2 regions of the Solibacillus sp. FSL R7-0668 genome follow, and region 1 is predicted to be linked to the other one. Evidence: riboswitches for the same ligand, from Rfam matches in the RefSeq annotation. Region 1 holds a riboswitch; the other holds the start of a gene.
The links. Region 1 has a riboswitch for FMN ahead of ribE (riboflavin synthase). Riboswitches for the same ligand answer to the same signal wherever they lie in the genome.
Positions count from the first base shown of each region.

Region 2: it holds a riboswitch for FMN, as region 1 does, so the genes downstream of both, MKX47_RS05960 (ECF transporter S component) here and ribE (riboflavin synthase) in region 1, are expected to answer to the same signal.

Region 1 is NZ_JBBOUU010000001.1:1,627,850-1,644,211, forward strand. Features, by position in the region: gene MKX47_RS07835 (Dph6-related ATP pyrophosphatase) at 1-269, opposite strand, end outside; gene MKX47_RS07840 (2OG-Fe(II) oxygenase) at 426-1,070, opposite strand; gene MKX47_RS07845 (YceG family protein) at 1,364-3,001, shown strand; gene MKX47_RS07850 (TerD family protein) at 3,085-3,702, shown strand; gene MKX47_RS07855 (TerD family protein) at 3,720-4,295, shown strand; gene MKX47_RS07860 (DUF3841 domain-containing protein) at 4,659-5,186, shown strand; gene MKX47_RS07865 (aminotransferase-like domain-containing protein) at 5,282-6,730, opposite strand; gene MKX47_RS07870 (LysE/ArgO family amino acid transporter) at 6,830-7,432, shown strand; gene MKX47_RS07875 (MFS transporter) at 7,555-8,793, shown strand; gene MKX47_RS07880 (nucleotidyltransferase family protein) at 9,600-10,151, opposite strand; gene MKX47_RS07890 (nucleotidyltransferase domain-containing protein) at 10,586-11,311, shown strand; gene MKX47_RS07895 (DUF402 domain-containing protein) at 11,369-11,893, shown strand; gene MKX47_RS07900 (hypothetical protein) at 11,960-12,241, shown strand; gene MKX47_RS07905 (NUDIX hydrolase) at 12,286-12,804, opposite strand; FMN riboswitch at 12,960-13,094, shown strand; FMN riboswitch at 13,261-13,394, shown strand; gene ribE (riboflavin synthase) at 13,583-14,215, shown strand; partial or broken gene ribB (3,4-dihydroxy-2-butanone-4-phosphate synthase) at 14,228-14,812, shown strand; gene ribH (6,7-dimethyl-8-ribityllumazine synthase) at 14,847-15,314, shown strand; gene MKX47_RS07925 (cation diffusion facilitator family transporter) at 15,542-16,362, shown strand, end outside.
Region 2 is NZ_JBBOUU010000001.1:1,263,317-1,279,678, forward strand. Features, by position in the region: gene MKX47_RS05945 (ATP-binding protein) at 1-772, shown strand, start outside; gene sigX (RNA polymerase sigma factor SigX) at 948-1,481, shown strand; gene MKX47_RS05955 (hypothetical protein) at 1,478-2,476, shown strand; FMN riboswitch at 2,587-2,763, shown strand; gene MKX47_RS05960 (ECF transporter S component) at 3,007-3,582, shown strand; gene brnQ (branched-chain amino acid transport system II carrier protein) at 3,806-5,140, shown strand; gene MKX47_RS05970 (YitT family protein) at 5,189-6,046, opposite strand; gene MKX47_RS05975 (MFS transporter) at 6,329-7,573, shown strand; gene MKX47_RS05980 (MerR family transcriptional regulator) at 7,783-8,199, shown strand; gene glnA (type I glutamate--ammonia ligase) at 8,278-9,636, shown strand; gene MKX47_RS05990 (ATP-binding protein) at 9,674-12,499, opposite strand; gene MKX47_RS05995 (response regulator transcription factor) at 12,492-12,854, opposite strand; gene MKX47_RS06000 (GGDEF domain-containing response regulator) at 12,876-14,504, opposite strand; gene MKX47_RS06005 (sensor histidine kinase) at 14,782-16,362, shown strand, end outside.

The DNA of each region.
Region 1 (16,362 bases):
TGTGCACGACAGGCATCCATTGCATCGATAAATTCAGTTTCGTAGGTGCTCCAGCTGGCAGGCTTGATCAAGAGCGGTACATCTAAACGCGCAATTTGTGCTTGAATGACGTTCAAAGGAATGGCATGTGACTTGGAAATTTCCGCTTCCTCTTCAAACATTGTTAGCACTTTTTTAGGAATCATTCCTATTGATAGTGCTTTATAATAAGCAAGTGCAGAATCTTTTCCGCCACTCCAAGAAGCAACGAAGGGAATATTTTTCATCATAGTGAATCTCCTTTATCTTATCTATATGGATTGTAACATAGGGATCGTTTTCTTTATTCGTATAGGGTATAAAAAAACGAGCGGTTCCATTGGATTGGACACAGCTCGTTTTCGTGATTGTGTTATTTAATCTAATCTAATGTTCGCCTCCTATACTTAGCGCACCTTCTGCTTTCTCATCCACTGTGTCGCTACCCATTTTTCGCCGGCAATAACAGGAGCACCACCGTGTAATGTTAGTTCGTTTAGATTTTGGTCTGTATAGAAATACTCAAAATATACCGCCATCCCCTTTTTTGGGGTTACGGATAAATTTAGTTTTGGAAAATAGGTTTCGCCACCTTGCTCGACGTCATTTAAATACATCACAAGTGTACTGATTCGATTATTGCTTGCTAATTTACTCGTTGATGAAAAGAAATCAAAATGAGCTTTATATTCTTGACCCGGCTCATATTGAAGGATTTGAAGACCTTCACCGTGTTCAATCGGAATATTCATAATCGTGGAGATGCGTTTTTCAATTGTAGCAATCAAGTCATTTTCACTATCTTCAAAAAACATGCCACTACTTGTTCGTTGATCATTCACTTCACGGGTAGCCCCAATTTTCGAACGATTCAATTTATCTTTAGACATGCGAATGAGTTCATCGCATTCGTCATCACTTAATACATTGTCTAATACCACAATCAATGGTTCTTCAAATCGCGTGACAACCGCAATCTCTCTATCTGTCATGATTTTATTTCCTACATGGTCAAAAATTGTTTGCTCTTTATTTTCTGGTACCAACTTCATAAATCACCTTATCCTTTTTTTGGAATTATCACATTAACATTTTATCATATATTTTTTTTATACCGCAATTATTTTTTATAATTCTTTTCGGAGTATTGTATAGAAGGTAAATATTAAAGTAACTACGAAAAGGAAACTTCAAAACGCCAATACAGGTAATTGGCAGTGTGGTTGATTTTTAGGTTAAGGCTACAAAATAAAATTTATTACGATAAATGAAACTAAACAGGACCTGAATCGTATATTATAATAGACTCAAAAAAGTTTGATGATTTGTAGACTGGAGTGAGGGAATGATGCGATTTAAGCCACATGATTTTATGGACAATACAAAAACATGGGAAGAAATCATTTCGACAAAATTACATACAAGACCAATTTTTTTAGAAACGAATGGGGAATTACAATATACACGTGTTGCAAAGCAAATTTTAGGAATTTACGATAGTGAGTATGATATGCAGGAGTATTTATATCGTCTAACTACTAAAGAAATTGGGTGGACGCTACTTTTTCATAATATGCCGAAAATAATTGATCCCCAAATGCGCACGGATATTGTTAATATTTTGCAAATGCACCGTGAAAGTCCGATTTCGATTAATCGTTTTATGGCGTTTTTTGCAGGGAAACAGTTACTGCCATTGATGAACACGCCATATCGAAATCATTTTGTGAATACGTTGCAAAGCTGGCTAGAATTTCTGCAAATTCGTTATCCGGGTCTTAAGAGTAATCAGCTACAGCGAATCTTTTTAGACTTTGTAAAATGGTCGAATCATTATTTTCCACAATGGCTGGAGCAAGCAAGTTTTGAGTCTGCGATGCCGCGCGTACTGTGGTATGGTCCGGCGAAGGAAAGTGAAGTGTATTTTTTATACTTCTTATACTTATTTGGCTGTGACCTTGTCGTATTTGAGCCGGATGGTGAAAATATTTTTGAGCCCTTTGGCATTACGGATATTTTAACAGAAGTGTTTGAGAATAAAGGAACGGTTTTCGATTTTCCATTTGATAAGCCAATGCGCGTGCAAACGATTACTTCGCGCGCATCAGAGCAAGTAAATGAGCATTTGTACAATCATTCAGCATTGAATTATCCGTGGAAATACGCAGAGCATGAAACGCGAACACGACTATTAAATACAACGTATGATGAATTATTCATTTTGTCGGATGCTCATTTGTATTTACGAGATGGTTTTGAAGAAGAGGAAGGCATTGTTTATTTACCCGTGCTATTTGCGAAAATAGAAGGGGTATCGCTGGATCAGGCGGATTATGCACGTAAAATCCGTAAGCTATATGAGCGAAAAATGACTTATGTGGCAACTTCTTTCCCGCTGCTTCCGCTACATAAAAGCAATATGCAGTTTCATATGCGCGATGCGAGCACGAATGGGAAATTAGATGTAGAAAAAATCATGCAATTATCAATATGGCCGTGCAAAAATATGCCAATTGGGGCACAGCGCAATATGGCCAATACAATGATTCGGTTAATTGAAGGCGACTATATTAAACCATTACCGCAGCAAACGAAAGCAGAGCAAGCACAATATTTATTTGGGCAACTGATGCTCATCCCTGAAGAATTGATTCGGCTGTATCAGCAATTTGACTATAGTTATTTGAACCCGATGATCTTTATTTTTAAAGAAGAAGGAAGCGGACAAATGCAACGTCAAGATGCCGTGCTGTTATTGTTTGCGAGCATGCTAGGGTTTGATGTTGTCATTTGTAGCCCAGGTGCTTCGCGTAGTATTGAGCACTATATTACCGAGCAGCTGCTTCATACACATCGTCTCGAAAAAATAAGCTTTGATGAAACACTGAACAAAACGCTAAACGCCCCTATAGTAAAAGAAGCAATAGAACGGAAACTAGACATAAAAACATTATTCGACCGTATTTCAAAAAAATTGAAGTAATGGAAATGATTATTTGAGTTCTCAATATAAAAACTATAAACTAACAATAGGCTGTACAATCATAGCTACCAGGAGGATACGATATGACAGTTAATTTACAAAAGGGTCAACGAGTTGATTTGACAAAAGGCAATGCAGGATTAAATAAAATTAGAGTAGGGCTAGGCTGGGATCCCGTTCAACAAAAGTCGAGCGGTGGATTATTCGGTGGTCTATTTGGAGGGGGTGGCTCAAAAGCGGCGAATGTTGACTGTGACGCTTCCGTGATTCTCTTAAAAGATGACCGATTATCAGGTAAGCAGGATGTTATCTATTTTGGAAATTTAAGCGGGGCAAACGGGGCAGTTACCCATTCAGGCGATAACTTAACAGGTGCTGGTGAAGGGGACGACGAACAAGTTGTCATTGAGTTAAAGTCGATTCCAGCAGAGTATAATCGTTTAATTTTCGTTGTGAATATTTACCAAGCTGCAGAACGTCAGCAGCATTTTGGTATGATTCACAATGCCTTTATTCGTGTGGTGGATGTGTCAACGAATGAGCAATTATTAAAATATAATTTATCTGATGATTATTCAGGTCAAACAACATTAATTACAGGCGAAATTTATCGACATGAAAATGATTGGAAATTCGCTGCAATTGGTACAGGCACAAAGGATAATTCATTAAGTGAAGTTATTAAAAAATATCAAGCATAATTGAGGAGGAAATGAACATGGTCGTTTCATTAGCAAAAGGTCAAAAAGTAGATTTAACAAAGTCAAACCCAGGATTAACAAAGGTAAATGTTGGTTTAGGCTGGGATACGAATAAATATGATGGCGGAAAAGATTTCGATTTAGATGCTTCAATTTTCTTATTAGAAGGAAATGGTAAGGTATCAGGTCCAGAAGGTTTTGTCTTTTACAATAATACAACAGGAGCGAATGGCGCGGTTGTTCATTCAGGCGACAATTTAACAGGTGCTGGAACTGGTGACGATGAGGTTGTTTATGTTGACTTACAGGCAGTGCCAGCCAACATCGAAAAAATTTCATTTGCTGTTACGATTCATGATGGTGAAGCCCGCGGTCAAAACTTCGGCATGGTTTCAAATGCATTTATTCGTGTATTCAACGAATCAGCAGAATTAATCCGCTATGATTTAGGAGAAGATTTCTCAATCGAAACAGCGCTTGTTGTTGGCGAATTATACCGTCACAACGGTGAGTGGAAATTCGCCGCAATTGGCTCTGGCTACCAAGGCGGCTTAGCGGCATTATGTAATGATTTTGGTTTACAAGTAGGGTAAGTAATAAAAATTAAAGACTATTTTTTGACCAAGTATATTGGTGAGGAAATGTTAAAAGTTTGAACGAATAACAGCAATCGACCACAAGGAGCTGAAATGCTATGTGGTCGATTTTTTCGTTCAAGAAATGCACTCGAGATTATTATAGAACCCACTCCATTCTTTTAGTGTATTGGTATAATATGGACTGGCGGCGGTGAGCTCGATTTTATGATGTGAGGAGATATTTCCGACTTTTGAGTTTTATTTGCGAACGCCCAAAAATCCCCTTTATTTTGAATTATTTCTTAGTTTACCCTATTTTTTAGTTAACATTCTATAAAATGTATCGTAATAATTTAACAGTAAGGTGTGGTATACATAATGGCTACAGAAAATAAAAAGCTGACAACCTATTGGACAATCCAAACGAAAGCGAAGTGGGATCAAGCGCAAAAATTAGGCTATTTGGTAGGGGATTTTTCCTTTATTGATGAGGATTATAAGGAACCCTATCACTGGATGATGGCGCAAATGAAAAAACGGATTCCACATTATGGAGGGGAATATCCTGTTTGGCTATGGACAGAACGACCTGATTTGCGAGAGTCTGGTTATTTAGAAAGGGGCGAGCAAGGGGTTCTTTTAATGGTCGAGCTGCATTTCAATACTGTTTTGTTGAGTGACTTTCAAGCATGGCATATGGTGTTAAATAATAGCTATATGAGCTTGGAGGAGGAAGATGATGAAGTCTATAATTTGGAGGAAATTCGAAAAAGTTGGGAGCTAATCTTTGAGCTGAATCAATTGAAGGCTTCTGAAATGTGGGGGGAGCCGCATCATTTACAAGGAGTAACAGGAAAAATAAAGACAGGTCAAATCGATGTGATGAAGGAATTCAAAGCAAGATAGAGTACTTGCAGGTTAGCAGATAACTCAAAAACTATCGCATATCCAGGCGTAGGGCATCGTAGCGCTGGACAGGCGGTAGCTCATCGAATGCAAATTCATCCGTTTTTTTCATCGCTATGCGTTAGTTTTGACTGGACTAGCGTTGTTAAAATCTTTATGCCTTCTTCTAGCTGTTCGAAGGTTGCATAGGCATAAGAAAAACGGAGATGATGAAAATCATTTGGCTGATAAATATAGCCTGGATTGATAAGCACTTTATGCTGCAGTAATTCTAAAAAAAGTGCCTTGTTTATTACAGGTTTATCGAATCGGAGCCATATATAAAAGCCACCTTTTGGCTGTTCCCAACTAGCGATGTCTTGTACGTATTGTTCGAGTAAGTCTTCAACAAATTTTGCGCGCTGCTTTAATTGATTACGAAGCTGCACTAGATGCTGTTCATACAAGCCAGATGTCAGCCAATAGGTCACAATCTCTTGGGAGAATGCGCTAGAACCATAATCCGTTTGCATTTTTATATCTGCTAAATGCTTAATTACTGCTTCAGGGGCAACAATCCAGCCAATGCGTAGTCCGGGGCTTAGTGTTTTTGAAACGCTGCCAATCGATAAAACTTGCCCATTTTGATCCAGTGCCTTTAATGGCTGTTCCTCGGTCTGTTCAAAAAGTAATTCGTAATACACATCGTCTTCAATAATAGGAATCGATAGCTCCTTACATGCCTCGTATACCGTTGTTTTTTCTTCCGTAGACCAGTTTCGGCCTGTTGGATTATCAAGCGTAGGAATGGCGTAATAAAGACTTTGGCGATTTCTCTTTGCCATTTGTAAAATTTGTTTTAATTGCTTGTGAGGCTTCACTGTAACCATTTGCATCCCAGCAGACTGGAACGGATGAATCGAGTTTAAATACGAAGCCTTATGATGAAAAACGACCGAACCCTTTTCTAATAATCCAAGCGCAATTAATTGAAGGGCTTGTAGTGCGCCAGAAACAATTAAAATATTACGTGGTGTTGTCTCAATGCCGCGTTTTTTCAAGTGAATACATAAGCTTTCGCGCAAGGATTTACTTCCCTGAGGCTCTGAGTAACCAATGGCTCTAGATTGTAAAACAATTTTTTGTAATGAATGTTCGAGCTGAGCTGTCGGTAATAGCTCGGGCGACAGCTCACCTGTACCGATACGAATCATATCCAGTCGTTGTTCATAGTCATTAATGAGCTGAATCGTATCAATATTTGGTTTATGTACACTTGCTTCGATATGTTGATTCCATTTTGGATGTGTGAGCATCGGCTGCCATGGATTTTCTGTAATAAATGTTCCCGCACCAATTCGAGTTTCAAGGAGCCCTCTTGCCTTTAACTCCTCTATAGCGGTATTAATGGTACTGCGATTCACCTCAAATTGTAGCGCTAATACACGCTGCGGTGGACATTTCATCCCTGGAGTGAAATCGCCACTTGTAATTTGTGCGGTGAACCAATCGACAATTTGCGTATGTAATGTTACTGATAGCTGTTTGTCTGGTTTCCAAGTCATAATGCAGCCCCCTTAATTGGTTGGGTAAATAGCCATCCAATTGGTCGTTTTCTTTTATTATAAAGCGAATTATAGTAGAAGGGAAATGGAGTGAGTTGAATGGAAGTAGTTTTACATGGTGTGATTTTAGCGTTTGGTTTAATTTTACCTTTAGGCGTGCAGAACGTCTTTATTTTTTCACAGGGGGCAACACAGCCGAGTCTTGTAAGGGCATTGCCGGCTACATTAACGGCTGCTATTTGTGATTCCGTACTTATTTTACTTGCGGTGTATGGATTATCGCTCGTTATTTTACAGTATGAGGGACTTCGCATGATGCTAATGGTAGCGGGGATTCTATTTTTGCTATATATGAGCTATTCGATTTGGCGAGCTACGCCGACAGAAGCAAATGTAGCGAATGCACTGCCGATGAAGAAGCAAATTTTATTTGCCTTAACAGTGTCGCTACTCAATCCACATGCAATATTAGATATTGTCGGAGTGATTGGTACAAGTGCTTTAAAATATAGTGGCTACGAGCTGGTGTTATTTACTGTAGCCTGTATTGCTGTGTCGTGGCTTTGGTTTTTCGCGCTAATGATTGCCGGCTCTCGTATAAAAAAATTCGGCAATCAATTGGTTATTATGACCGTTTTTAATAAGTTTTCAGCGATTTTTATTTTGGGGATGGCAATTTATTTAGCGATTGGGCTTATGTAATGCGCCATACTCGATTATGTATCTAAGAACCTATTATATCCTAAGAAATTGACAAATAGGAAATGGTTGATTAATCTTTACCTATTCTAACAAATCGTTACATAGAAAAGAGTGTGAGAAGAATGGCTACTCAAGAAATGTCGAGAGAGGCACTCCAAAAATTGTATAAACGAGTATTAGTCGTTGTGAGCATATCGCAAATGTTTGGCGGTGCTGGTTTGGCCGCGGGTATTTCGGTTGGTGCACTACTCGTACAACAAATGACGGGGGATAGCTCAATTTCAGGTGTTCCAACCGCATTGTTTACATTAGGGTCTGCAGTAACCGCCTATACGGTGGGTAAGATTTCACAAAAATATGGTAGGCGCATCGGTTTGTCAGCAGGTTTTTTTGTCGGTGGCATTGGCGCACTTGGTGTCATATTTGCAGCGATTTTAAATAACCTCATCCTGTTATTTATTGCTTTATTTGTGTATGGTGCGGGGACAGCCACGAACTTACAGGCACGTTATGCAGGAACAGATCTAGCAACGAAAGAGCAGCGCGCAAAAGCGATTAGTACTACGATGGTGATGACGACTTTTGGTGCAGTTGCGGGACCAAACTTAATTTCCACAATGGGGAACGTAGCGGAAAGTTTACATATGCCAGCTTTAGCAGGACCCTTTATTTTATCGATGTTTGCCTATTTACTGGCGGGCTTAACATTATTTTTAATGCTTCGACCAGATCCGTTACAAATTGCCAAACAGTTAGAGCAAAATCAGTCCTCTAGCCAAGCGATGGTAATGGATTCTTCGCAAGCGCAACGAAAAGACGGCATTATTGTTGGTGCGACTGTCATGATTTTAACACAAGTAGTCATGGTAGCGATTATGACGATGACGCCCATTCATATGACACATCATGGGCATAACTTAACAAGCATCGGTTTAGTCATTGGCTTCCATGTTGGCTTTATGTATTTCCCATCATTAATTACGGGCGTTCTAGTAGATAAGTTCGGACGTACGGTGATGATTATTGGTGCTGCGATTACATTAGTGTCAGCTGGATTACTTGCAGCCTATGCGCCAACTGATTCATTACTTTTACTTATTATTGCATTAGCTTTATTAGGTCTGGGATGGAATTTTGGTTTAATTAGTGGGACGGCGTTAATTGTAGATCATACGACGATTGCAGAAAGGGCTAAAGTACAGGGGACAATTGATGTTTTCATTGCGATTTCGGGTGCAGCGGCAGGTTTACTTTCAGGGCTTATTGTTGCTAAAACGAGCTATGGGCTGCTGTCAATTAGTGGCGCGCTGATTTCGTTAACGTTACTCTTGTTGGTTGGATGGATTATGAAAAGAAGGTGAAAAGGTAGAATTGATGATTTGTACTATCGTTTAATATTTCTACTTGAGATGTTCCACAATCGCACAGATAGTGGAACATTATTTATATAAGAACTTACATCGAGCAATTTTACTAACAATAAATGGATTAAGTACAGTATGTTTTCTTTTTGGCGGGCTACGGCATGACAGCATATTTAAAGTCAGCAACGTATAGGCTGACTTTAAATACTGCGACGAAAGCGTAGCGACAGGAGCATGACATTTTGCGACGAAAACGAAGTGACAGGAGTATGAACCCTGCTTCTGCGGGGAGTAAAGAGAAATTCTAAAAGGTGTTTTAGAATTTCCCTTTACTACTGTCTTTAATGCCGCATGCAAGGCCCGCCAAACTAAAATATAACTTCTAATAAAATGAAAAGCACTCAATGCTGCCGCTAGCGCTATCGCGAGGCAGCGGTTTTGGCTAAAATATGGCGCTGTTTCAATTATGTAACTTTGTCCAAAAGTTAGCTCTTCGAATAAAATATCCTACTATCATTGTGTTAAAATAAATCCTTTTCCAGATTAAAGTTATCTTGATTAAAATTATACGTTTGATTTCCCAAAATTTTTTTTAAAACCTTTCCTATAAAAAACAATCATAGTAGAAAAACACACTCAATTATCTATTTTTGTTTTGAAAAATGCTCGTTTTGAGTAATATGGAAATTAGCTATCCTTCTTTGAAAAAGTTAACAATTCCTCAATAACCAACTCAAGTAATGATGATATTTCTTCACTTTCTTATATACAATCCACATTTTCCTATGAAAATCTCATCGCAATTAAGTAATGATTTGTAACTTATTCCATGTATGTCCCCAGTTTTTTTCTTGAATTCTATTTAAAAAGATAGGGTGCAAAGGTGAATTATTTGTGAAATTTGGCGTTGGTCTTACTTGACAAGTAAATAAATCTTGTAATCCATAAGGTGCCATTATTTCGATTTTATTTTGATTAATTCTAGCAGCAATTGCCGTTGGTGTTTCAGGGAAGTTCGCGACGCCTTCAAATGAACTATGATAAGGTGGTAAGTTGTTTTTTATATGCATACGAGCTTGATTTTTTACGGACCAAGGTAGATGGGGCATAATGGTATTTAACTTAGCTTCCAATATTTTTTCAGCATTAATTGATGGTTCATTTTCATCGAAATAAATGACATCAATATCGTTGGTTTCAGTTTGCATACTATGTAATGTATCCCAAACTTTATTCCTAATAATGCCTGCAGCTATCCAACAATCATTTAGATTTAGCGTTTCTACTGCTTTCAAAATGGAGAAAAGAGCTTTATCCGACTCCAAAAGATTCATTAATTCTGATTCGAATTTCATTCATTTAGCCTCCTGTAATACTATCATTAGAATATTTGTACTTGTAATAATGATAAAGCAATTTTTACATAATGAGGAATTATTTATTTTAAGAAGGAGAAAGTGCTCTTTTGTTGAAGTGGATACTAACTGGCTAAAACGATTTTGATATTTTGGGGAGATGATTTTTTGGTTAACCTGTTGGAAAATGTTTATCAACTATCAGCAGTAGTCCTACTCCTATGCGCAATCTATTATTATAGACATTTTATAAAAACAAAGAGAGCAAGAAAATTAACTCGATTTGAATTTTCAATTTATGTAATTACTCAAATTGCTTTATTTGTTTGTGCTGGTAGTTATATTCTTTTGCTTTTGGATAAATAAGATTCAATAATCATGCCCCCGTCTTTATTTTAGTACCGGATTATGCTTGTAGATGAGAGGGGAAAGTTATGCAAAATAACAAAAGTTTAGAGCCGCTTAATGCAGCTAGCCAATTTGTAGAAAAGTATTTTTCATACTGCCAAGCAGCGTTACTTGCAGGTAGCGTCGTTCGTGGTGAAGCGACTACAACATCTGATTTAGATATTGTTATTTTCGATAAGGAAGTGAAAAATTCTTATCGGGAATCATTTGTTGAGTTTGAATGGCCGATTGAAGTGTTTGTACATAATTTAACATCATATAAAAAGTATTTGACTATGGATTATGAAAGGGCAATACCATCATTACAGAAAATGCTCGTAGAAGGAATGGTTATAAAAGATGATGGCATTGTTGAGCCAATAAAAAAGCACGCACAGAAAATTTTAGAAAACGGTCCACAGCAGTGGTCATTACAAACAATGGATACCAAGCGCTATTTTATTACAGATGTATTGGATGATTTTATAGGGTGTACAAAGATCCATGAAGAACTTTTTATTGTGAATAGGCTAGCAGAGCTTGTTAGTGAATTTATTTTAAGAGCAAATGGTAAGTGGGTGGGAACTTCTAAATGGGTATTTCGTTTATTGAAAGCACATGATGAACAGCTAGCATTTCAATTTTTTGAAGCATTTAATTTATATTATGAAACGAAAGACAAAACACAAATTATTGTATTTGTAGATAATGTATTAGAACCGTATGGAGGAAGATTATTTGAGGGCTTTTCGATGGGGAAAGCAATACGATAACACGCTAAAACAAAATGATAAGTTTTCAAAAAATACATTAATAATAGGTGAAATTATATGAAAAAGTCCCTAGCTATAAAAGTACTAAAATACGGTGGGAAACTGCACTATGAATGGACGTCAACTATCATTGAGCAAAATGAGAATTATGTCATCGCATATAGCACTCCAGGAAGAAAATTAATCCATCATACGAAAGGCAAAGAGTTTCAATACGACAATTATTCCATTGAATTTATCCCGAAAAATGAATGGTATACGGTTTGTATTGATATTGAAAGAAGTGGCGAGGTGCAATATTATTGCAATATTTGTATGCCCCCGATGATTGAAGATAATGTAGTGAAATTTGTTGATTTAGATATCGATATTGTCAATCGAGCAGGTACGTGGGAAGTTGTCGATGAGGATGAATTTGACCATAATCTGAAACATTTTAATTACCCGCAAGCTGTTATTGAGCAAGCGATACTTTCGAAAGAACGATTGCTTCAGAAAATCCATCATCAGGAATTTCCTTTCGATGGATTTTTAGAGCAATCTTATCAATTCGTATACAAACTTGAAAATCAAAACCATTAAAAGAGCGTTCGTAATCTCTTTTTGATGAGAAGCATAGCTTTATCTTATTCAAAAGGTAGTGAGAAAATGCCAGTGTTAAGGAAAGAGCAAATTGAAGCACGATTAGTACAGAGTAGGCAGGAGAAGAGGCGCAACGCAACACCAGAAGAGTTAAAGCTATTAAAAAATTGTCTAAAAGAACAGCAGCGTTACGCAAATGAGGAAATGAAACTGTTATATGTACAATTTGATTCGCTAATAATTCAAGTAGAGTATGCGGAGACCACTATTTCGTTTACAGTGAAAAATACAAAATGTGTCGATGAGTATACAATAACGGATAGTTATTTTTTCATTATTCCAAAATAACAAGGGTGGAAGCTCGCATGGTGATCAACTGCACGAGCTTTTTCCTATTCCCGTATGGAGCCATATTGGTAGCGCATATCAAACAACAAATGAATAAAATGCTCATAAAATGGAATGAACGTCCCTTCCTGCATCATTTGAATAATTTCATCCTTTGATGCCCATTTCACAGCTTGTACTTCCTCAGGCTGGAGTACAAGTTCTGATAAATTGACTTCATGTTCAATTGTATAATAATCATCAAAGCCACGCTCAAAATTAATGGTTAGCTGTGGGCGTATCGCTTCAAAATTGTATGTAATTCCTAATTCTTCAAATAGCTCACGGGCAGCAGCTTGTTGGCTAGTATCGCCAGTAATCGCGCTACCACCACATGAAACGTCCCATAAGTTTGGCCATCCGTCTTTAAAGGGTTGGCGCTGTTGAATTAGCATTTCACCTTGTTTGTTAAAGATACATACATGCACAACGACATGAAATTCATCAGGCGCCATTTCGCTTCCTCTTGTAATAATTTTTCCTGTTTTATTGCGGTGTTGATCGTAGACATCCCAATTTTCCATCGAAGATTCTCCTTGTGTAAAATTTTGTAATAGAAGTGCTATTATACTACAAGTAACGTTAGAATTTACATGCAAATTGAAAATAAAATCGCAAAATTATTACTATTAACTTTTCTTTTTCAAAAGATATGTTACAATAGCATGTGAAATTAAATAATTTCCTTCGGGGTCGGGTGAAATTCCCAATCGGCGGTGATGAGGCAACTCTAAGCCCGCGAGCCACCTTTGTGTGTGCAGGATTTGGTGTAAATCCAAAGCCGACAGTATAGTCTGGATGGGAGAAGGAATCGTAGCACTTTTTGAAAATTTTTGTTCAAAAAGCTTTTTTACTATACCCATTTTGGTATGGTAAAAATTCGCGCACCATTTTTTATGTAAAAAATGAGGCTTATTTGGCTATGTATTTAATCCCTGTACCCCTGTGTATAGGGATTTTTTTGATTTCACAAATTCATACATTTCCTTCGGGGTCGGGTGAAATTCCTAATCGGCGGTGATGAGGTAACTCTAAGCCCGCGAGCCACCTTGTGTGTGCAGGATTTGGTGCGAATCCAAAGCCGACAGTATAGTCTGGATGGGAGAAGGAAGCATTGTGCGAGATTTTTGAAAAAATACAATCAAAAGTCTTATTTGACGATGCCAATTTTACCTCTCATCAAACTCCGACACATTTCGTACGGGGTTTTTTGTGGTTTGAAAAGTAGTAATTTTTCAAAGACATCCACATAATAAAGTGAAATTTTTGACTATTCATGATGATTGATATGAGGTGAGAGGTTTGTTTACAGGAATTATTGAAGAAATTGGAATAGTTGAAAACATAAACAGAAAATCCAATGCGATGCAGCTCGAAATAAAAGCAGCCAAAGTGTTAAGTGATGTGCAACTGGGTGATAGTATAGCAGTTAATGGCGTTTGCTTAACGGTAAATAAGTTTTCAAGTGAGCGTTTTTTTGCAGATGTGATGCCCGAAACGTTCCATGCTACCAATTTATCAACCCTACAAAAAGGGGCGGCTGTTAATTTAGAACGAGCAATGCATGCAAACGGTCGATTTGGTGGGCATTTTGTCAGTGGTCATGTGGACGGAATCGCTACCATTAAAAGTAAGAAGGCTATTTCAAATGCAATTTATGTAGAACTAGCAGTAGCGGATGAGTTACTTGAAAATTGTATATTGAAAGGCTCGATTACACTGGATGGAACAAGCTTAACGATTTTTGCGCTACAAAAAAATACGCTCACTGTATCACTGATCCCTCATACCAATCATCAATCCGTACTTGGAATGAAAAAGGTCGGGGAGCAAGTCAATGTGGAAACGGATTTACTTGGTAAATATGTGAAACAACATGTACAAGCCAGATCCTCCAATATGACGCGCGATTTCCTAATTAGAAATGGATTTTAAGGAGAGGGACAAATGAATACAGTACAAGAAGCGATCGATGCGCTTAAAAACGGGGAAATGATCATTGTTGTTGATGATGAAAACCGTGAAAATGAGGGCGATTTAATTATGTTAGGAGAGCATGCAACGCCTGAAAATATTAATTTTATGGCGCTGCATGGACGAGGTTTAATTTGTACGCCAATTAGTACAAAAATTGCAGACAAATTTGCGCTCACACCAATGGTTGAAACAAATACCGATCATCATGGGACGGCCTTTACCGTAAGTATTGATTACAAAACAACGACGACAGGTATTAGTGCATTTGAACGTTCGGAGACAGTCACTGCGTTATTAGATGCAACGAATGTAGCTGAGGATTTTAAACGGCCGGGTCACATTTTCCCACTCATTGCAAAAGAAGGTGGGGTAGTTGTGCGACGTGGTCATACCGAGGCTGCCGTTGATTTGGCTAAGCTTTGTCATAGTTCGGAAGTGGCGGTTATTTGTGAAATTTTAAACGAAAATGGCACAATGGCAAGACTGCCTCAATTAGAGAAATTGGCTGAACAATGGGACATGAAACTTATTTCAATCGAACAATTAACGCAATATATCACACAATCATTGGTATAAAGGGAGCGATATTATGGGAAAAATTTTTGAAGCACAATTAATTGGGACAGAACTAAAAATTGGTATTGTTGTAGGACGATTCAATGAATTTATAAATGACAAGCTATTATCGGGTGCGCTGGATGGCTTAAAGCGACATGATGTACAGGAAGCAAATATCGATATTGCTTGGGTACCAGGTGCATTTGAAGTGCCATTTATCGCTAAAAAAATGGCAGAGACACAGCAATATGACGCGGTAATCGGCCTTGGAACGGTAATACGCGGGGCAACAACGCATTATGATTATGTGTGCAATGAAGCCGCAAAAGGGATTGCTAAGGTGGCTTTAGACACAGGCGTACCTATTATTTTTGGCATTGTGACGACGGAAAATATCGAGCAGGCGATTGAACGCGCGGGTACAAAAGCCGGGAATAAAGGCTATGATAGCGCGATTTCAGCGATTGAAATGGCGAACTTAAATCTACTTTTCAAATAAATTCTAGGGGTGAGAGGACAACACGATGTAACAGTTTTAGCATTCGTTCCTAATTTCTATCACCGCGAAAAATTGGCTACAGCGGATTATGAATATATGAAGAAGCACTGTGCGATAAGTATTTACTTTTCGTGCAGTTTCTTTTTCAAATGGAATTGACAAAAAATGAGGAAAGTAATAATATTAGTATATGAATATATGTTCATATAAAGAAGGAGGTTGTTTTTATGGCTGAACATCAACATGACCATTCACATGGTGCGAATAAAAAAACATTACTCATTTCATTTATTATCATTTTTAGCTTTATGATTGTTGAAGCAATTGGTGGGGTAGTAACGAATAGTTTGGCGCTGTTATCTGATGCAGGGCATATGTTTAGTGATGCACTTTCACTTGCGATTGCGCTTTTAGCCTTTATCATTTCGGAAAAAGCGGTGACGATGTCGAAAACATTTGGCTATAAACGGATTGAAATATTAGTTGCCATGCTAAACGGGGTAACACTTGTTGCGATTGCGCTCTATATTTTCTATGAAGCGGTTGATCGCTTTCAAAATCCACCTGAAGTAGCGACGACAGGGATGCTCATTATTAGTGTCATTGGTTTGCTTGTGAACATTTTAGTTGCATGGATTATGCTAAAAGGTGGAGACACAGAAGAAAATTTAAATATGCGTGGGGCATTTTTACACGTAATTAGTGATATGCTTGGTTCGGTAGGGGCGATTATTGCTGCATTGTTAATGATGTTTTTCGGATTTGGCTGGGCAGATCCACTGGCAAGTGTTATTGTAGCACTGCTTGTATTACGTGGTGGCTATTCCGTAACGAAAAATTCACTACATGTGTTAATGGAAGGAACACCAACAGTGGTCAATAGTGAAGACGTACTCAACATTATTCAAGGACATGAGCAGGTGCGCAGCGTTCATGATCTTCATATTTGGGCGGTTACGAGTGGCTTACACGCATTGACTTGTCATATTGTATTGGATGATGCCTTAACAATAAAAGAAGGTAGTGCCATTATCGCACATATTGAACA
Region 2 (16,362 bases), 360 kb from region 1:
TATTTCCATTAGTCCACTCTACAGCGGAGAGTCGATTCGTGGAGCGGTTGCAGTCATTCGTGATAAAACGGAAGAAACAAAGCTCGAAAAGTTAAAATCTGATTTTATCGCCAATGTTTCACATGAATTGCGTACGCCTATCGCGATGCTACAGGGTTATTCGGAAGCGATTATAGATGGTGTTGTGGAATCTGATGAAGAACGGAATGACATGATTCGTGTCATTCACGATGAATCGCAGCGCATGAGCCGATTAGTAACAGATTTACTCGATTTAGCTCGTATGGAATCGGGATATATGACGCTTTATAAAGATGATGTACCACTTGTTTCGGTCATTGACCGGATGACCCATAAATTCGACCAGCGTGCGAAGGAACTACAGGTGGATTTGAAATTTAAAACGACAATTCCAAAAGAAACGATTATCCCGATAGACGAAGACCGTATCGAACAAGTACTAACTAATTTAATCGATAACGCCATTCGTCATACTTCACAAAATGGCTCGGTCACGGTGTCAATTTCAGAAGAGCAAGGCTTTGCGAAAATCGAAGTGAGCGATACGGGTCAAGGGATTCCACAAGATGATTTACCGTATGTATTTGAACGCTTCTATAAAGCGGATAAAGCCCGCACTCGTTCAAAAGGCGGTACAGGTCTTGGTTTAGCCATTACTAAAAATATCGTAGAAGCACATAAAGGAAAAATCGCCGTAACAAGCGTAGAACAACAAGGCACGACGTTTACATTCCATTTGCCGCTTAATTAAATACGTGGTAGTTGAATGAATGCTACTTTTTAAATTCACCATTTATAATTGAATGGTGAATTTAATTTTTTATCGTTCAATATCTATAAAACTTACCATAATTACGATAAACTTAATGCAGAATGTAACTTTTATAGTGTTGAAACGACAAATTAATGAAATGGAGGTGGGATGGGTGCAACAATCCATTTTCCATCGATTATACGCTTCGTATCATCAAGATGTTTTTAATTTTTTGTTTTATCTAGTGAAGAACCGCACAGCTGCTGAGGATCTCTCACATGAAGTTTATATAAGGGTGTTGAATGCCTATGATCGCTTTGAAGGGAAAAGCAGTGAGAAAACCTGGCTCTTTTCCATCGCAAAAAATGTTGCGATCGATTACTTTCGGAAAAAGCAAGTTCGGGACAAACATGCATTTACCGCTTTTGATTGGGAGACGGAGCAGCTCGTATCATCTAGCCCATCACCTGAACAGTCTGTTGAATTTAGTGAACAAATGAGACAGCTGCTAGAAGCGCTTGAGCAATGTACAGGCGATCAAAAAATGGTCGTGATTATGCGTTTTATACAAGAGTTGTCAATTCAGGAGACTGCTGAAATACTAGGCTGGACGCAAGGAAAAGTGAAAACCACACAGCATCGGGCTTTAAAGAATTTACGCTTACTAATGGAGCAGCAAGATGGAAAGGGGGCGAATTCATTATGAACAAAGAGCCGTGGAAAGAAGAAGATTTAGAAAACCTTTTCAAACAAGCACCAAAAGTAACCGATCATCGAACAAAAGATGAAGTATTACAGCGCTTAATCGATGAAGGGGTATTTAATGAACAACCGCCTCAACAGCAAAAATCAGCGAGAAGAGGGATTCGCTGGACGCCATTAATCGCCTCGATTGCCTCATTATTTATTTTAGTAGTAGTAGGCGCTCAATTTATCGGGCAGAACTCCATTTCAATGGATAATCGTGCACATGATGAAGTTAAAATAGAATCAAAAAGTGAAGCTATGGAAGCAGAAATGGCTAACGATGAATCAGCAGTGATGTCAACTCGAGCAGTGTTCGATGCAGCGGCACAGCAAACACTTGTGTACGAATCGCAATTAGAAGGGGTTACCCTATTTGAAGTAGGCTTATTGGATGGAGCAGAAAGTATACCCGTAAGCTTTTTAATTCCAAATGAGGTCGTCGTCAATAATACGGGTACAGAGCATCCAACGAAACAGCAATTATATGAAGCATTTGCATCACAAATAGATGAAACGGCTTTAGGCTTTAGCGGCTATCAACCATTACAAGATCAACAGGGCTCAAATAATTATGTTGCCTATCAAAAAGAAGATGGCTCCTCTTATTTAAGTCCGAATCTCCATATGAGCTATTCAACCGTTGAAGATGCATTGAGCAATATGACGATTGAAGTAAATGAAAGCTATCAAACGGTCATTTTACCAGAAGTGACATTTCATACAGATGTAAATGAAGATATCGTCACAATTACATTTGATCAGCCACTGGATTTAACGCAATTTGAGCCAACAGCTGCGATGCGGATGATTGAAGGCATGCTTTTAACAGCGGCAAGCTTTAATAAGCAAATTAAATTTGAGCAAATTGTGCAAGAGAATTGGAGTGGTTTTGACTTTAAAAGCCCTTTAGAAAAGCCGATTGCCGCCAATATTGTATTTCATAACTTTCAATAATTCAAATGAATTTACTCGGAATTGTAAGCAAAGGGCTTTACAATTCCGTTTTTTATTTTATAATAGAAATTGTAGTAAAGTTATTTATACTTTACGAAAATTTCATATTGATTCATCTTCGGGGCAGGGTGTAATTCCCGACCGGCGGTAATAAAAGTGTCAACCTCTGACCATTCACTTGGAGGACGTTGCGTCAAAGCTTTTTCAGCCCGCGAGCCACATTTTTGTGTGCAGGATTTGGTGTGATTCCAAAGCCGACAGTAGAGTCTGGATGGGAGAAGATGAAGGTACGGTCGTCATTTTATGAAAATGTCGCGTATTTGTAGTACCAATGTATCCGCTTATATAAATGGGTGCTATTCTTTTTGTGTACGCAAAAAGAATGATAGACTACAAACATGCGAATAGACTCTTATTTAAGTGTGCCTATTTCTCCCTTATGCTTATTTTGCATAAGGGTTTTTTCATGAGATGGTGTGGATCGTCCTTTCTTCTTGCGAGACTGAATCAGCAAAGAGGAGAGAGTGCAAATGCAAAAAAGAAGTTTAAAGTTACGCTCGTTCGTAACAATTGCGATGCTTAGTGGGGTATCATTCGTATTGATGCTATTAAATTTCCCACTACCATGGTTCCCAGTGTTTTTACAAATCGATTTCAGTGATGTGCCAGCATTAATTGCGGCGATTACAATGGGACCGGTAGCTGGTATTATCGTCGAGCTTGTAAAAAATGTGCTTGATTGGATTTATACTGGTACGCCAGAGGGAATTCCAGTAGGTCATATGGCCAACTTTGCGACAGGTGTATTATTCATTTTACCAGCGTACTTTATCTATAAAAAATTCCCTTCAGTGAAAGGGTTAATGTCAGGCCTAGTTGTTTCGACTGTCGTCATGTCACTAGGTATGGCGGTATTAAATTATGTCGCGTTTTTACCACTTTACACGTATTTACTAGGCTTTGAATATAATATGTATGAAACGATTGTTTTAGGGATTTTGCCATTTAACATTGTCAAAGGGATCATTATGTTAGTTGTGGTCACAATGCTTTATCGGACAATGCGCGCATGGATTGAAAATCAACGTAAACAATATTCACTTTAATAAACAGATGAAAAGCTATAGACATACAGGAACCTACTGTATGCTATAGCTTTTTTGTTATTCCTTTGATAATAGGTGGATAGCATTGTAGTAAGAGCGGTTAATAATAACAAATTGCTATTGAATTCAATGCGATAGCCTGTTATTATTAGGACTATTGTTGAAAGAATCGATATATTCACATTATTAGACAACATAGAAAAACATCATAGGAGCGAATGAAATGGAGAAAAAAATACCATTTTCAACATACGCAGTGATTGGTACGATGCTGTTCGGTATGTTTTTTGGGGCAGGAAATTTAATTTTCCCTATTCAAATGGGGCAGCTAGCCGGGACGAACTATTGGCTAGCATTAACAGGGTTTTTAGTAACGGCAATCGGCTTACCGTTTTTAGGGATATTGGCGATTGGTCTATCGGGAAGTAATGGCCTACGTGATTTAGCGGGCAAAGTTCATCCGTTATTTGGGGTAGTTTTTGCATTAGCGCTTTACTTAACAATTGGTCCGTTCTTTGCGATTCCACGTACAGCGACAGTGCCATTCGTTGTAGGGTTTGAACCGTTTATTGATCCGTCACAAATGAAAATTTGGCTAGCGGTCTTTAGCTTTGTGTTCTTTGCTATCGTGTTTTATTTTTCATTGAATCCAGCGAAAGTGATGGATGTGATTGGGAAATATTTAACTCCGGCGTTTTTGCTATTTTTATTTATTTTAATTAGCATTAGTCTATTTTCGCCGATGGGGAGCTTTGTAGAGCCGGCGGGTAGCTATATTAACGAAGCGTTTATGACGGGCTTTAAAGAAGGCTATAATACAATGGATGCCCTTGCGTCACTGGCATTCGGGATTATCGTCATTAATGCGATTAAACGCGCAGGCATCACGGATAAAAAAGAGATTGCCAAAGCAACGTGGAAATCAGGTATTTTTGCCATGGCCTTAATGATGCTGATTTATGGGTTGATTGCTTATATGGGTGCCTCTAGTGTGACGGTGATTGGTACGTTTGATAATGGTGGACAAATTTTCGCAGCAGTAGCGGATCATTATTTTGGTTCGTATGGGGCGATTTTATTAGCGATTATTATCGTGCTTGCCTGTTTGAAGACGAGTATAGGGTTAATTACAGCTTGTAGTGAATTTTTCCATGAGGTGTTTCCGAAAATTAGTTATAAAACGTTTGTCATTGTTCTTTGCGTGGTGTCGTTTACAATTGCTAACTTTGGCTTAACGAATATTATTACGTATGCGATTCCAGTATTAATGTTCTTATATCCGCTTGCAATTGTGCTTATTATATTAGCGTTAGTAGGACCGCTATTTCAATATAAGCAGCAGGTATTTGCGGTGGCGATGTTATTTACTTTCTTTATTAGTTTAATTGATGGCTACAATGCATTAGTGGCAAGTGTGCCGGCTTTTGAAGTAGGCTTCTTAACGAGTTTAGCGGAGATTTATGCCGATTTGTTGCCGTTTTATTCGATTGGATTAGGATGGATTGTTCCTGCTATTGTGGGCGCGGTCATTGGTTATTTGATAACATTATTTAAATAAAAACAAGCGTGAACGGATGGATACGTTCGCGCTTGTTTTTTTGAGGGATTAATGTACATCCCGTTTTTGGAAGTTCCCGCCTTTAACTTCGATTACCTCATAAACGGTTACAAATGCTGATGGGTCAATTTCGCGGATAATTGTTTTCATTTTACTTTCTTCCATACGGTTGATAATGCATGTAATTTCTTTGAATTCCTGGTTCGAATAAGCACCTTGAACGGTATTAATCGTTGCGCTACGACCAAGGCGATCGCGAATCGTTTCGACCATATTGACCGGTTCGGTAGTAATAATTTTAAATGATTTCGAACCGCTTAAACCTTCTTCTACAATTAGGATGACTTTAGATGCGATGTAATAAGCGATAGCCGATAATAATGCGCCTTTGAAGCCGAATACGGTAGCGACAATAATGAAGACAAAGAAGTTTAAAAATAAGATTAAATCACTTGTACCGAATGGTAACTTACGAGAAAGTAAGACGGCAAGCATATCAATCCCATCTAATGCCCCGCCATTACGTAAAGCAATCCCCATACCGAAGCCGATAATAATACCACCTGCAACCGTTACAAGAAGCGCATCTCCTTTAATGATTGTAGGAACATGGTGCATTAATGACGTACCGATTGCTAAGGAAATAATCCCGATAACGGAATTAATGGCAAAACTTTTACCAATTTGCTTATACCCCAAATAAATAAATGGAATATTGAGTACAGCAATTAGTATCCCGAGTGAAAGCGGTGTTAGTTGTGATATTACGATACTAATTCCTGTAACCCCACCATCAGATACATTATTTGGGATTAAAACAGCCTCTAAACCATAAGCGGCGATTAATCCGCCTAGGATAATGAAAAATTTTTGTGTAAGTGATTTCGATATTTGATGTTTTTTCATAAATCTCCTCCTGACCAACTCCTGCTAATAATTATACATGAATACCGAGGTGATTTCTTTCTGTTGCTCTGAATGACGGGAATTTATGCTCAAAAAAGAAAACGGATAAGAATTATTTGATATTACACCTATTTTTGGTAAATGAACTAGAATGAAAGAATCGATTATTTCAAAATTTCTCTGGTAAAAAATGTTTTATGAACAATAAAATATAGTATTGTAAGATGGTGCATTGATAAAATAAAGTAAGGGAATAGTGCGAGAAGAGAAGAGGTATTTAACATGACAGAAGAAAATGCGGTACACAATTTAACTTGGAAACGTGACATTACATTATTTTTAAGTAGCCAAACCATTTCGCTATTTGGCTCATCGCTCGTACAATATGCAATGATGTGGTATATCACGCTATCAACACAATCCGGTATGATGATGACAATTTATATTATTTGTGGCTTTATCCCGACATTTATACTGTCGCCAGTAGCGGGTGTATGGGCAGATCGCTATAGTCGTAAAAAATTGATTGTTTATGCGGATGGAATGATTGCTGTATCGACATTGATTTTGGCTATCTTATTTTTGATGGGCTATGACTCGATTTGGTTATTATTCGTTATGGCGGTGATTAGGGCACTTGGTACGGGAATTCAAACACCTGCTGTCAGTGCGATATTACCTCAAATTGTGCCAGAAGAGCACTTAATGCGTGTGAATGGTATCAATGGCACGATTCAGGCAATCATTATGTTTGTTTCGCCAATGGTTAGTGCAGCGCTGTTGACTCTAACGACAATGCAAGTAATCTTTTTTATTGACGTAATTACTGCTGCAATTGCGATTGTTGTGATTGTTACATTGTTAAAAATTCCGTTGCATAAAAAGGCAGCGAGTAATGAACCAATTGGTTACTTACAAGATTTTAAATTGGGGATTGACTATATTCGCAAGCATCCATTTTTAAAAAGCTTTTTTGTATTCTTTGCACTGTTGTTTGTCATGATGGCGCCCGCTGCATTTTTAACGCCACTACAAGTGACGCGAACATTTGGGGATGATATTTGGCGTTTAACGGCGATTGAGATTGCCTTTTCAGTCGGGATGATGATTGGTGGTGGGATTATTGCTGCTTGGGGTGGCTTTAAGAACCGCATTTACACAATGATGTTTGCTGGAGTTATCATGAGTATTTGTACCATTCTACTAGGTGTGTTACCAATTTTTACATTGTACTTAGTAGCAATGGGGATTTTCGGTTTATCGATGCCAATTTTCAACACACCAACGATGACGATCATACAGGAAAAAGTGGATTCGGATTATTTGGGTCGTGTATTTGGTGTATTTGGGATGATTTCGACGTCGATGATGCCGCTTGGGATGTTAGTGTTCGGGCCTTTAGCGGATATTGTTTCTGTTGAGCAGCTTCTTATTGGGACTGGTGTAGCGATGTTAATTGTCACTGTCTGTATCAAGTTAAGCAAGGCATTAATTGAAGCGGGAAAACCAACGATGAAAACAGAATAATCAATGGAAAGCCATTTACTACGTGTAATCATATAGTAAATGGCTTTTTTTGTTTAGAAATCTCACGTGAATCAGCTGAATATTTCTGAAAAACATTCGAAAACTGAGATGAAATCCATCTAAAAACAATATGTTAGTTTTTATAACATTAAATTGACAAATTATCTTACGTTGCTTTAAAGTAATAATCAAGAAAGGGAGGCGAGCTGATGAGTCGAGAGTTTCGAAGAGCAATGCCGTTATTGCCAATAAGCATGGTCATGCAATTAACCGAATTAACGGCTAGACAAATTCGCTACTACGAAGAACACGAGCTAATCATCCCTGCCAGATCAGAAGGGAACAGGAGGATGTTTTCTTTAGATGATATCGATGCGTTACTAGAAATTAGAGAATTACTAGAACAAGGCATTAATATGGCGGGCATTAAAAAGGTGTTTGCGATGCGAAATAATACTTATGTTAGAAATTCTGACGTTATTGGAATGTCGGATGCAGAATTACGCTCCATATTACGCGAGGAAATGCAGCAGGCGCAGGCAGCTAAAAAAACTTCGCTACGACAAGGTGACTTATCGCGTTTCTTCCAATCTAACTTGATTCAGCGGGGTTCAAATCCTGGCTGAATCAAAGGAACTCAGGCTAAGAACGCCTAAGGTAATGGATAAATGAGCAATAACCATTAAAAAGGAGAGTGTTGAAGTATGACAAATATAGTGGTAAATGGAACAAGTAAGTTATCAAAAGAGGACATCCAAAAAATCGTTGTGGATAAAAACGTGAAGTTTATTCGTCTACAATTTACAGATATTTTAGGTACAATTAAAAATGTTGAAATTCCAGTAAGCCAATTAGAAAAAGCGTTAGATAATAAAATGATGTTCGATGGTTCATCAATCGAAGGCTTTGTACGTATTGAAGAATCTGACATGTACTTACGCCCAGACTTGGATAGTTTCATGATTTTCCCTTGGACAGCTGAAAAAGGGAAGGTAGCACGCTTAATTTGTGATATCGCTCGTCCTGATGGTACGCCATTTGAAGGGGATCCTCGTTCAAACTTAAAACGGATGTTAAAGGAAATGGAAGCACTTGGTTTCACAGGCTTCAACTTAGGGCCAGAGCCAGAGTTTTTCTTATTCAAATTAGATGAAAAGGGCGAGCCGACTTTAGAATTAAATGATGATGGCGGTTACTTCGATTTAGCACCAACAGATTTAGGAGAAAACTGCCGTCGCGATATCGTATTAGAGCTTGAAGAAATGGGCTTTGAAATTGAGGCGTCTCACCATGAGGTAGCTCCTGGTCAGCACGAAATTGATTTTAAATATGCAAACGCAGTAGAAGCATGTGATAACATCCAAACGTTTAAATTAGTTGTTAAAACGATTGCACGTAAACACGGCTTACATGCCACATTCATGCCAAAACCATTATTCGGTGTGAACGGTTCGGGCATGCACTTTAACTTATCATTATTCCAAGGCGACAAAAACGCATTTTGGGATGAAGGGGCAGACTTACAATTATCAAAAACAGCGAAACATTTCATGGCGGGTGTATTAAAGCACGTACAAGGTTTCACGGCTGTTACAAATCCAATTGTCAACTCTTATAAGCGCTTAGTACCAGGCTATGAAGCACCATGTTATGTGGCATGGTCAGCACAAAACCGTTCACCATTAATTCGTATTCCGGCTTCACGTGGATTATCAACTCGTATCGAATTACGTTCAGTTGACCCATCGGCAAATCCCTACTTAGCGATGGCTGTCATTTTAGCAGCGGGTTTAGATGGCGTGAAAAACGAAATCGAGCCACCAGCACCAATTGATCGCAACATCTATGTGATGAATGCCGAGGAGCGCGCGATAAATGGGATTGATAGCTTACCAGGTTCTTTAGATGTAGCATTAGCCACATTAGCAAAAGACCAAGTAATCATTGATGCGTTAGGTGATCATATTTATGCAAACTTCAAGGAAGCGAAAGAAGTAGAGTTCGATATGTTCCGCACAACCGTTACACAGTGGGAACGTGACCAATATATGAAGATGTATTAATGAAAAAGCGTTGGAGTGATTGGCTCCAACGCTTTTTTTACCGTATTTCATTTCCTTGATGCAATAGGGCTACTAATGCTTTTGAAAGTTCTTCAGGAGGATAGGGTTTTGTGAAATATTTTTCCACTTTATATTTTTCTACATTTTCCCGTGATTCATCTAATGCAGAAGAAATGATAATTGGAATATTTTTCGTTTCCTCGCGCTCTTTTAGCTGCGCGATTAAGTCCCAACCCGTAATATCGTCTCCAAGCATTAAATCGATGATGATGCCAACAAGAGGTGTTTGAAGGGCTTCTTCAAATGCTCTTTTCGGATTATCATGATAGATGACAGTGAAGCCTTTACTTTTAAGCTCTTCTGATAAAAGTAATGCCAAGCTCAAGTCGTCCTCAATAATCATGACATTTAAACCGGTTTGAATTTCGATTTCATTTTCTTCAAAGCTTGTATTGAAGGGCTTGATTTGATTGAGTGGTAGATTGAAGATAACAGTTGTCCCATTGCCTTCTTCCGATTCTAACCAAATGTCCCCGCCGTGCTTTTTAATAATTTCTCTACTAATGGAAAGCCCTAGTCCTGTACCACCAATTTTTCGTCTAGATGTATTGTCAATTCGCTTAAATTTCTGGAATAGCTTTGGAATTTCATCTTCTGGAATCCCGATGCCCTGATCTTTAATACGAACTTGTAGCATCTGATTAATATTTTCAAGTGTAATCGTTACATCGCCACCTGCAGGGGAGAATTTGATGGCATTCCCAATTAGGTTAATGAATAATTGAACGAGTCGCTCTTGATCGCCGACAACATTCACATGTTTGGCTTTGTCGATTAAATGGACATGATGCTTTTGCTCGTGACGGAAACGGTTAACTATGTCAATCGCCATTTCGTCCATCGATAATGGTTGCATCGTATACTGCTGTCTACCGGATTCCATTCTTTGTAAGTCTAAGAAATCATTAATTAAATTTGTTAAACGAACCGCCTCTTTATGAATGGTTTCGATATATTTTTTTTGGCGTTCAGGTTTTAGCTCTTTTGCTAATAATAGCTCTGTAAAGCCAAGAACACTTGATAATGGCGTACGCAGCTCATGGCTGACAGTGCTGACGAGCTCAGATTTCATTTGATCGATTTCGTATTCTCTTGTAATATCACGGTGAACAAACATCGTGCCCATCTTTTCATCGCTTTTGTAAACACTTGTTGCATATACCTCGACGAATACCGGCGTATTTTGTGAAATGGAATATCGGAACGTCCGTGTATCCGAAAAGTCCTCCACAATGGCTTCTGTGAAAAACTGTGCCAACTCATCAGGCTGATCGCAAATCGATTGGAAATGCTTCAATGATACGTGTTCGGAATCATTATTTTCATGTAAAGGGTTATGTGGAGCGATGATTTTCGATAATGCCTTATTATTTAATACCACCTCGCCAGAAACAGAAACGAGTTGAATGCCCTCGTTTACAGTATCGATAATATTTTGGTTGAGCTGTCTAGAGCGCTCCACCTCTTCATACATATGAATCCGTTCAAAAGCAATGGATACACGATTCATTAAGCCGTTTAATTCCATAATTTCTTGCTTTGTAAATGGATAGCCCTCGCGCGTGGCCATTAATACCGCTACAAGACGCCCCTCTGAATTTAAAATAGAGGAGTAAAGGTCATAGCAATAATAGTGTTCTTGTGCGATTTCTTGAATATTCATCGGGATTTCACGTGTAATGACAAAGGATTTTTCTTCCTCTAAGCGAACTTGCTTATCCTTATTTAGATTGTTAACTAACTGCTCGGTTGTTTGCTCAGACAATCCTTTGGAAACATAGACATGACCTTCGATAAAATGCAAAATACTCGTATCAAATTTATAAATATCTGTTAAATAATCATGTAAATTTTTTAGGAGCTGTTGTTTATCTAGTGTAAAAGTTAAAACATGATTTAACTCGTTATACAATTGTAATTGATCGAGTGAACGCTGTAGTTGCTCTTGATTTCCTTGCAGTTCATCTTGCTGGGCAACGAGCTCTTCATTTTGTGTTGTGAGCACTTCTTCTTTTTCTTGAATGGACAGCGTCATTTTATAAAATGAGTTGGCCAATATGCCTAATTCGTCTTCCTTCGTTACGAGATTGTCAAGATTAACAAAACGGCCGGAAGCTAATTCATTGGTAGCATTTGTTAATTGTTCGATTGGTTGAATGACATTGGACAGCACGCGGCGCATAATAATGGCAACCAAAAAGACAATGAGTGCCCCTAATAAAATTGCAATAATCGAAAATTGCTGTGCCTTCTCTACTGTTTTTGAGAATAGCTCGTTTAAGTGGACTTCAGTTTTATTATCATAGGTTTTGGTAAAGGCAATAATCTGATTGACAAGCTCATTTGCACCACCACTTGATAGTTTACGTAATGCTTCGTAATCGTTTGCCTCAACATAGCTTAATGCTTTTGGCAAAATAACAGTTTGATAATTTTCATTAAATGTCACTAATTCCTCGTATAATTTTGTTTCCTCATCTGTAAGAGAGAGTTTTGAAAATTGCTGTAAATAATCTTCGAACTCTTCTATATTTTCATACAATAGCTTCAGTTCGTTTGGGTCCTGAAATGCATAATACCCTCGGGCTCTAAACATGATACCGTTGTATGTATCGGCTAAACCATCGACAACTTCGGCTTTTCCACTGACAGCTTCAATTTCGGCTTTTAAACTATCGTTAGTTGCTTTTACATAGAATATAAAAATAATCATAATCGTTGAGAAAATGATGATTAACGATAGAAGCATTTTCAAAAATTGATTGCGAATATTTTTTTCGAGCAATGGAAAAGAATTAGGCATCTAATATATCCTCCACTAAGCTCATTAATTCAATCGGACTAAAGGGCTTAGAGACGAAATAGTTTGCTCCTTTATCTAATGCGATTTGACGATCCGACTCCTGCGCCTTAGCAGTAAGCATTAAAATCGGTGTGCTATCCTTCACCTCTGATGGAATGCGCTCAATGACCTCAAGCCCTGTCAAATTCGGCATCATATAATCTAAGATAACAAGATCATAGGGCTGTTGATTGATTTTAGTAAGGGCATCTAGTCCGTCCTCGGCCTCGTCAATTTCATAGCCTAAATCCTCTAATGTATCACAAATGAGCATTCTTAAAATTTCTTCATCATCTGCTACTAATATTTTTTTCATAAATATACCTCTTTCTGCGGTTTATAAAAACATTCGGTTGATTAAATTGTGAATGCGATTCGAAACATCGGTAATATTGAAAGGCTTCACGATATAGTCATTCGCCCCAAGCTTTAATGCCTCAACAACATGTTCATTACCTTTTCTTCCCGTTAGCATCGAGACAATCACTTCATTCGATGTATGGGATTCTCTAATTTTTTTCAGCACTTCAAGGCCGTCCATCTTCGGCATCATGCCATCAAGTAAAATAATGTATTTCGAATTGGCGTTATACCAATTTGAATTTAAGAAGCTAAGCCCATTGCTAAATTCCAGCACTTCAATTTCGAAGCGTTCATCGATTGTCCAATTTTTGAAGAAGTTGGCCACCATGTTTCGAATAATGAATACATCATCAATGACAATAATTTTGATATTTACTTTCTTTGTGACTACATCAGCAATGCTATCAAAGATGACCGAGCGATTTCTGCCTGATTGTTTAGCGTCATAAAGTGCTTGATCGGCCTTTTCTAGCATCTTTTTAGGGTGAGAATGCGTTGGGCTCACCTCGATTAAGCCTGCAGATAAAGTTACGTTGAATGGAACGCCATTCGCCATGAATTCCTTTTTGAACATTGCCTTACGAATCTTTTCGATTTGGGTATGGGCATCCTGTACGGAAGATTGAGGTAACAGCATTACAAACTCCTCACCCCCATAGCGACAGAAGATATCTTGATCGCGCTTTAATTCCATCACTAACGCTGCGAAGCCTTTTAGCACGTCATCACCGACTAAATGACCGTATGTATCATTTACTTTTTTAAAATAATCTAAATCGAAAATGGCAACTGAAAAGGGCGTGTGGTTGCGCTTGTATTGTTGAATTAAATGGTCGAACTGCGACTCCAAAAATTTGCGATTATACACTTGCGTTAATTCATCGATAATAATCGAATGCTCTAATTCCTTTTTAAAGGCTAAGCGGTTTGTTACGTAAGATAGTAAAATTTCTTCATCAATCGGTTTCGGAATGAAGTCTAATGCCCCCATTTTATAAGCGCGCACGTGATTTTCTTTACAATCATTGGCGCTAATAATTGTAACAAACATACGATCCTTTTTGACCTTTTTCAACGTTTCTAAAATAGAAAACCCATTGCCATCTGGTAGCATAATGTCTAAAAAGACGATGGCTGGCTTTAGTTCGTAAATGAGCTCCAACCCACGTTTTTCATTATAAGCGATAATCACTGTATAGCCCTGCTTTTCTAGCACCTTTTTAATATACGATATAAAAATAATATCGTCATCAATGACTAAAATTAGCTCCTGATTAAGCATGCTGTTTGGAAGGGGCGGTTGTCCTTCTTCAAGTGTTTGCACCAAATTGGTTTGGTAAAAACGCACGCCTTCAATGATGGAAGATAGGTACGCTGTCCATTCCTCTTGGTTCCATTGCTTGTCACTTGCTTCATCTAAAGCTTTTAATTTTTCGCTTGCTGTATGTGAAAGTTCGTCCAAACCAATCGTGCCAGCCGTTCCTTTTAAACTATGAAGAAAACTATAGATTTCCCTTTCCGTAATAAACGCTTGTGCATGCCAGGCTTTAAATTTTTCAAGCATTTGCCTATAGATTAATTGCTGATATTTTGTCGTGTCCATTTACTTTCGCTCCATTAACTATTTTCTTATTTACATAGTATATCCTTATGGACAAGAAAACTAGATGCAATGAACGATATCTTGGTAATATATTGGGACTAATAGAATTTTTGGCGCTGTTCCTAGAAGCTAGTGAGGATTAGCTGGAGCTACGGCAATAACTTCTTGCTTTATATGAAATCGCGTATTTTCTTCATGGAAATACGGAATAGTGTAATAAAAATCGGGATTTTGTGTTATTTTTAATGAAAAGAATAACTAAAAGGAAGCTATTGGTATGAGAAGAAGCTCATGGAATTTTCGTTTTTTTAAATACAATATGATTTTGGCAATCATTATTATTTTTGTCGTGCTCATTTCAGCGTATTATGTGCTTGGAAAAATTGTTGAAAAGGAGATCGGGGAGCGCGCTGTAAATGTAGCAGAGGTCACTGCGCTTCATCCAGATGTCATAGAAGGGTTGAAAAAGGATGCGACATCACCTGAAATTCAAAAAATCGCCAAACAGATTCAAAAAAGCGCAGAGGCCGAGTATGTTGTAATTGGCGATGAAAATGAAATTCGCTATGCACACCCTGTAAAAGCGCGCATTGGCCAACGAATGGTCGGTGATGATAATGACAGGGCATTGATTGATGGGCAATCGTATATGTCAATTGCAGAGGGGACATTAGGAGAAGCGCTTCGAGGGAAGGCCCCTGTTTTCGATGAACAACGCAATATTATTGGTGTCGTGTCCGTTGGTTATTTATATAAAGATGTATTTTCAATGAATATTGGTTATACGAAGAATTTATTGCTTGTACTGGCGATTGCTATCATCTTGTCGATTCTATTATCAAGCTACTTAGCCAATAAATTAAAAAAACAGCTTCTTAATTATGAGCCACAGGAAATTGTCAAAATTTTATCAGAGCGAAATGTCATTTTGGAAACGATTCGTGAAGCAATTATCATGGTAAATCGTAATGGAATCATTACATTGAGTAATCAAGCAGCGAATGATATTTTAAATAGTCATAATTCGGTTATTGGCGAAAATATAAAAGAGGTATTACCTAATACGAAATTATTGCGTGTCATGGAAACAGGGAAGGAACAGCTAAATCGGGTCATGACGATTAATGGAACAAAAACATTAGTTAACCGCATACCTCTAGTGGATAATGGTAAGGTTACGGGCGTAGTAGCAAGCTTTAGACCATTTGAAGAAATTGACTTAGTGGCCAATGAGCTATCTCAGGTGAAGCAATTCATAGAATCATTACGCTCGCAAACCCATGAATACAATAACTTTTTGTATACAATATCGGGGTTAATTCAATTGAAGGAATATGAGGAGGCCCTGTTTCTAATTCATTCAGAGCGTCTGGGAAACCATGCATTAATAGCCTTTATTAATGAGCATATTAAAGATATGTTTATAAATGGTTTAATAATAGGCTTTTATAATCGAGCGAAAGAGTTGAAGGTTACACTTATGCTAGATGAAGATAGTAGTTGTGGTAAACTTGGTCACTTGATGGAAAAGCATATGTTTATCTCCATCTTGGGTAATTTGATGACCAATGCTTTTGAAGCAGTGGAGCATTTGGAGGAAGAAGAACGCATTGTTCGCATTTATATTTATGAAAGTGAAAGAGAAGTAGTTTGTGAAATCGAGGATTCAGGGGAAGGGATTCGAGAAGAGCAAATAGAAGAAATTTTTAAATTAAAGAGCTCTACAAAAGACAAAGATTCGAGGGGCTATGGATTGCATATTGTGCAAGAACATTTAAAAGCTTTAAATGGCACCATTGCAATTGAAAAGGGTGATTTGGGCGGAGCATTATTTATTGTTTCGATTCCAAAAGAGGGG